2 regions of the Pseudomonas grandcourensis genome follow, and region 1 is predicted to be linked to the other one. Evidence: predicted binding sites of a transcription regulator. Region 1 holds the regulator's gene; the other holds the start of a gene.
The links. Region 1 encodes sigma-54, which starts transcription at its own class of promoters, with help from an activator protein. Its sites were predicted from a motif close to ANTGGCATNNANNTTGCTNT; they were not measured.
Positions count from the first base shown of each region.

Region 2: a site for sigma-54 is predicted at 1,774-1,793, ahead of AABM52_RS21305 (CmpA/NrtA family ABC transporter substrate-binding protein). Genes of this name have one in related genera too.

Region 1 is NZ_CP150919.1:991,683-995,093, forward strand. Features, by position in the region: gene rapZ (RNase adapter RapZ) at 1-3, opposite strand, end outside; gene ptsN (PTS IIA-like nitrogen regulatory protein PtsN) at 6-470, opposite strand; gene raiA (ribosome-associated translation inhibitor RaiA) at 483-791, opposite strand; gene AABM52_RS04260 (RNA polymerase factor sigma-54) at 866-2,359, opposite strand; gene lptB (LPS export ABC transporter ATP-binding protein) at 2,605-3,330, opposite strand; gene lptA (lipopolysaccharide transport periplasmic protein LptA) at 3,330-3,411, opposite strand, start outside.
Region 2 is NZ_CP150919.1:4,763,463-4,766,873, reverse strand. Features, by position in the region: gene AABM52_RS21310 (ANTAR domain-containing response regulator) at 1-430, opposite strand, end outside; gene AABM52_RS21305 (CmpA/NrtA family ABC transporter substrate-binding protein) at 446-1,657, opposite strand; gene AABM52_RS21300 (quinone-dependent dihydroorotate dehydrogenase) at 1,886-2,905, shown strand; gene AABM52_RS21295 (ribosome modulation factor) at 3,052-3,267, opposite strand.

The sequences.
Region 1 (3,411 bases):
CATGATTACTGACCGTTTTGCTCGTCCAGGACAACCTGATACAGGGCTTCGTTGCTTGCAGCACTACGCAGCTTTTCGCGCACTTCCTTGCGGTCGAGCATGCTGGCGATCTGTCGCAGCAGCTCAAGGTGCGCATCGGTGGCGGCTTCCGGGACCAGCAGCACGAACAGCAGGTCAACCGGCGCGCCATCGATGGCGTCGAAATCGATAGGGGCGTCCAGGTGCATCAATGCACTGATGGGCGAAACACAGCCCTTGAGGCGGCAATGTGGAATGGCGATGCCATTGCCAAACCCGGTGGAGCCGAGTTTTTCACGGGCAATCAGTGCCTCGAAGACATCTTGCATCTCCAGGGCCGGCACTTCGCGGGCGATCAGATTGGCAATTTGTTCGAGGGCTTTCTTTTTACTGCCTCCCGGCACGTTCACCAGGGAACGGCCGGGGGTCAGGATACTTTCAAGTCGGATCATGGGTAGGGAGTGTTAACGACCGGTTGCGCCCTGAAGGAGGCTCTGGGTCTTTTCCTTATGCTTTTTGAGTTGTTTATCCAGCTTGTCGGTGAGTGCGTCGATCGCGGCATACATATCGGTATGTTCCGCGTTGGCGACCACTTCATTCCCGGGAATATGTAGCGTGGCTTCGATTTTCTGCTTCAGTTTTTCGACGGTCATCGTGACCTGCACATTAGTGATCTTGTCGAAATGTCGCTCCAATCGCTCGAGTTTTTCGCCGATGTAGGTGCGAAGAGGTTCGGTCACTTCCAGTTGGTGTCCACTGATGTTGACTTGCATACAGCTTCTCCTTCGTTGCCAGTGCATAAAGCGGTAGATCAGATGATCTACCACTGGAACGCTGTGGCGTGGCCCTACATCAACCGCTTGCGTTCGCTCGAAGGCGCGATCCCGAGGGATTCGCGGTACTTGGCGACGGTGCGGCGAGCCACCTGAATGCCTTGTGCCTCCAGTAAACCAGCGATCTTGCTGTCACTCAACGGCTTTTTCTGATTTTCCGCTGCAACCAGTTTTTTGATGATCGCCCGGATCGCCGTGGACGAGCATTCGCCGCCTTCGGAGGTGCTTACGTGACTGGAAAAAAAGTACTTCAGTTCATAAATGCCCCGGGGGGTGTGCATGAACTTCTGGGTGGTCACCCGTGAAATCGTCGACTCATGCATGCCCACCGCTTCGGCGATGTCATGCAGGACCAGCGGCTTCATAGCTTCGTCGCCGTACTCCAGAAAGCCGCGCTGATGCTCGACGATCTGGGTGGCAACCTTCATCAGGGTTTCATTGCGGCTTTGCAGGCTCTTGATGAACCAGCGGGCCTCCTGCAACTGATTGCGCATGAAGGTATTGTCGGCGCTGGTGTCGGCGCGGCGCACGAAACCAGCGTACTGGGCGTTGACCCGCAGCCGTGGCACTGACTCCTGATTGAGCTCCACCAGCCAGCGCTCGTTGTCCTTGCGCACGATGACGTCAGGAACGACGTACTCGGCTTCGGTGGACTCGATCTGCGAGCCCGGACGAGGGTTGAGGCTCTGGACCAGCTCGATGACCTGGCGCAGTTCGTCTTCCTTGAGCTTCATGCGACGCATCAACTGGCTGTAGTCGCGGCTGCCAAGCAGGTCGATGTAATCGGTGACCAGGCGCTTGGCCTCGGCCAGCCAAGGGGTCTTGGCAGGCAGCTGGCGCAATTGCAGCAGCAGGCATTCGCCCAGGTTGCGGGCGCCGATGCCGGCGGGCTCGAATTGCTGGATGCGGTGCAGGACGGCTTCGATTTCGTCCAGTTCGATGTCCAGTTCCGGGTCGAAGGCTTCGAGGATTTCCTCGAGGGTTTCGTCCAGGTAGCCCTGATTGTTGATGCAGTCGATCAGGGTCACGGCGATCAGGCGATCGGTGTCGGACATCGGGGCCAGGTTCAGTTGCCACAGCAAGTGGCTCTGCAGGCTTTCGCCGGCCGAGGTGCGGGTGGTGAAGTCCCACTCGTCATCGTCGTTGCTTGGCAGGCTGCTGGCGCTGGTCTGGTATACGTCTTCCCAGGCAGTATCGACGGGAAGTTCGTTGGGAATGCGTTCGTTCCAGTCGCCTTCCTCAAGGTTATCAACCGTAGGGGCGCTTTCCTGGTAGGAGGGCTCCTGGATGTCAGTGTTGGGCTTTTGTTCGGCGTTGTCGGCCAAGGGGTCGGAATTGTCGAAGTCGTCGCCTTCTTCCTGGCGTTCGAGCATCGGATTGGACTCCAGGGCCTCCTGGATTTCCTGTTGCAGGTCCAGGGTCGACAATTGGAGCAGGCGGATGGCCTGTTGCAGCTGCGGTGTCATCGTCAGCTGCTGGCCCATTCTCAAGACTAGCGATGGTTTCATGGCAGGGGCTTAACACCTTATTCGCCGGCGCACATGCGCCATCCACTACAGGGCGCCGGGGCGCCAAACTTAAGCAAATTATATGCCTGAAACTAAAGGGTTTGCCTAGAGCGCTGTAACAATAAAAACTATAAAGCTGTGTTGCTGCGCTGCCCTTGTTGAGGGCTGACCACGCTTGTCGGCACGAGGCGCTGGTGAGTGGGCCGGTCAGGTGCCCGGGCAACTGCCTGGGCACGGCTCAGCGCTTACAGGCGGAACTCATGGCCCAGGTACACTTCCTTGACCAGGTCGTTGGCCAGGATGGTCTCTGCGTCGCCTTCGGCGATCAGTTGGCCGTCATTGACGATATAGGCGGTTTCACAGATATCCAGGGTTTCACGAACGTTGTGGTCCGTGATCAGCACGCCAATGCCTTTGGCCTTGAGGTGGTGAATGATCTGCTTGATGTCGCCGACCGAAATCGGGTCCACGCCGGCGAAGGGTTCGTCGAGGAGGATGAATTTCGGGTTGGTGGCCAGGGCGCGGGCGATTTCCACGCGGCGGCGCTCACCACCGGACAGGCTCATGCCCAGGTTGTCGCGGATGTGGCTGATGTGGAACTCCTGCAGCAGGCTTTCCAGCTCCTTGCGACGGCCGGCCTTGTCGAGTTCCTTGCGGGTCTCGAGGATGGCCATGATGTTGTCGGCCACCGACAGTTTGCGGAAGATCGATGCTTCTTGCGGCAGGTAGCCGATACCGGCCTTTGCGCGGCCGTGCATCGGCTGGTGGCTGACGTCCAGATCATCGATCAGGACGCGGCCCTGGTCGGCCTGCACCAGGCCGACGATCATGTAGAAGCAGGTGGTCTTGCCGGCGCCGTTCGGGCCAAGCAGGCCGACGATCTGGCCGCTGTCGATGGACAGGCTGACGTCACGCACGACCTGGCGGCTCTTGTAGCTCTTGGCCAGATGCTGAGCTTTCAGAGTTGCCATTACTGGGCCTTTTTCTCGTCGGTTTTCTTCTTCGGCTGGATCACCATGTCGATACGCGGGCGCGACTCGGTGACCTTGCTG
Region 2 (3,411 bases), 3.0 Mb from region 1:
CGATGCGCTTGCGCTCGGCCAATTGCTGGTCGCGGGCATGCAACTGGGCACGCAAGGCCTGGTCGCTTTCGAAGCGTGCCATGGCCACGTCGAGAATCGGCTGCAGGCGTTGTGCGTGAATGCCTTCGACGATGTAGGCGCTGACCCCGGACTTGATCGCCTGGCGCATCACGTCGGGGTCGTGTTCGTCCGTGAACATCACAATCGGTCGTGGCTGGTCGCGAGTCACCAGCACCACTTGTTCCATGACATCGCGGCCCGGTGACTCGGTATCGATCAGAATCACATCCGGACGCACCGTTTCGACGCGTTCGGGCAAGTCGATGGTCAGGCCGGATTCATCGATCACTTCGAATCCGGCCTCGGTCAGGGCGGCCTTCAGGCGTCCGACTTTCTTGGCGGTGTCGTTGATCAGCAGGATACGCAGCATGTTCGTGGTCTCCTGTCAGCGGCTGGCGGATCGATGCGAGCTGTCGCTCATGGCGTGCAGTTTGAAACTGCGGGCATAACCGGCCGGGTCCGAGCCGTCCCAGATCTTGCCGTCGATCAACTGACTGCTACGCATTTCCTCGGCTGATGAAGCGACGCCGACGGCACGGGCGGCTTCACGGTAGAGGTCCAGTTGCTGGACCTGCCGGGCCACCGCGAGATAGTCCGGATCTTCGCGCAACAAGCCCCAGCGGCGGAACTGGGTCATGAACCACATGCCGTCGGACAGGTACGGCAGGTTGACCTCGCCATTCCCGTGCAAGCGCAGCGCGTGCGGGTCTTGCCAGCGGTGGCCAAGGCCGTCGGCGTATTCGCCCAGCAGGCGTGGTTCGATGCAGTCCAGTGGTGCGTCAAGGTACTGCACGGCACTGAGCAATTGTGCGGTACTGCGGCGATTCTCGGTGCTTTCTTCGATGAAGCGGCTGGCTTCCAGAACCGCCATCACCAACACCCGGGCGGTATTGGGGTATTGCTCGACGAACGCACGGGTGCAGCCGAGGACCTTTTCCGGATGATCGGGCCAGATGGTCTGAGTCGTGGCCAGGGTGAAACCGAGGTCCTGTTGCACGGCGCTGGCGGACCAGGGTTCACCGACGCAGAAGCCGTCGATTCGACCGGCCCGCAGGTGCGCGACCATCTGCGGTGGCGGCACCACCACGCTGTCGACATCCAGCAGCGGGTGAATGCCCTGGCTGGCGAGCCAGTAATACAGCCACATGGCGTGGGTGCCGGTGGGAAACGTCTGGGCGAAGGTGAGTTTTGAGCGAGTTTGGTGCACGTGCCGATCCAGTGCTTCAGGACTGGTCACTCCAAGCGCCTGCAAGCCGCGGGACAGGTTGATGCTCTGGCCGTTCTGATTCAGGCCCATCAGCACGGCCATGTCGGTCGCGGCCACGCCACCGATGCCCAGGTGAACGGCGTAAACCAGGCCGTAGAGGCTGTGGGCGGCATCGAGTTCGCCGCTGACCAGTTTGTCCCGCAGGTTGGCCCAGGACGATTGCCGCTTGAGGTTCAGGGTCAAGCCGTGGGGCTGGGCGAAGCCCTGGGTGGCGGCGACAACCACCGAGGCACAGTCGCTCAAGGCCATGAAGCCGAGATTGATTTCGGTTTTTTCCGGGGCATCGCTGCCATTGACCCAGGCCAGAGGGCCGGCTGACGGTTCGTTCATCGCGTGTTCACCTTGCAAAAAAAACGTCGTCCCGAGTGCTTGCATGAGCAGGCCGGGGACGACGCCATTGTCTTTGCACCCATTCCGTCGTTGGCATGGGTGCTGGTACCCAGAGTGGTGCAAGGCATATGCCATTAACCGTTGATTTGATCACGCGCCTCGCTTGCCGCCCCGTTGCCCGGCTATAATCGCCACCTCAATTCGCCGCCAATCGAGTCAAATCCGCCCATGTACACCCTGGCCCGTCAGCTGTTGTTCAAACTCTCCCCGGAAACCTCCCACGATCTGTCCCTGGACCTGATCGGCGCGGGCGGGCGTCTTGGGCTCAACGGCTTGTTGTGCAAGGCCCCGGCGAAGCTGCCGGTGAATGTCATGGGCCTGGACTTCCCGAATCCGGTGGGGCTGGCCGCCGGCCTGGACAAGAACGGCGCGGCCATCGATGGTTTCGCCCAACTGGGTTTCGGTTTTGTCGAAATCGGCACCATCACGCCGCGTCCACAGCCGGGCAACCCGAAGCCACGCCTGTTCCGCTTGCCGGAAGCCGAGGCGATCATCAACCGCATGGGTTTCAACAACCTCGGCGTCGATCACCTGCTGGCCCGCGTGGCGGCGGCCAAGTACAAAGGCGTGCTGGGCATCAACATCGGCAAGAATTTCGATACGCCGGTCGAGCGTGCCGTGGACGACTACCTGATCTGCCTGGACAAGGTCTACGCCCACGCCAGCTATGTGACGGTCAATGTCAGTTCGCCGAACACGCCGGGCCTGCGCAGCCTGCAATTCGGTGACTCGCTCAAGCAGTTGCTGGCCGATCTGGCCGAACGCCGCGCGGAACTGGCATTGCGTCATGGCAAGCATGTACCGCTGGCGATCAAGATCGCACCGGACATGAGCGACGAAGAAACCGCACAAGTTGCGCAAGCGCTGATCGAAACCGGGATGGATGCGGTCATCGCCACCAACACCACCCTGAGCCGCGTAGGCGTCGAAGGCATGGAGCACGGCGAAGAAGCCGGCGGTCTGTCCGGCGCGCCGGTTCGCGACAAGAGCACCCACACGGTGCAAGTGCTGGCGTCGGAGCTGGCTGGTCGCCTGCCGATCATCGCTGCCGGCGGCATTACCGAAGGCAAGCACGCGGCTGAGAAAATCGCTGCGGGCGCGAGCCTGGTGCAGATCTACTCCGGCTTCATCTACAAAGGCCCTGCGCTGATTCGTGAGTCGGTAGACGCAATCGCAGCGCTACGCTGACCCCATGTAGGTAATGGTGTATGGGACAGGCATAAAAAAGGGCTCCATAAAGGAGCCCCTGGGCCGGAGCCCGCCGTCCGGATGGGACGTGCGTGGTTAATTCAGTACAAAGTCAGATTGTCGTGTCGGAGTGTTGTGCCCTGTAATTAGCCGACGGCGTGAAGTTCGTTGAGTCTGTGGATTCCCGCAGTGCCGGTCATACCGTCCCAGTTGTCGCCGCGTCCTTCTCGCCAGCCGTTGATCCAGGCTTGACGTACCGACGGTAGAGTAAATGGGCAAAGCTCACGGGATTTACCACCAACGCCATATTGATATCCGCGCAAAAATGCTCTTTCCAACGGATCACGCTTAAGTCTTCTCATAGGGTGTTGCCCTCACTTGTTGACTGTATTTATCGCGTCGACCTCTATTGAGGTCTGGCAGAAAAACTCTGCCGTTGGTGGCTCGTTGCCGGCGTGACGAGCCAAGGTGTTGGCGTCATTGCGGCGCCAACCTGTATTGAGTTC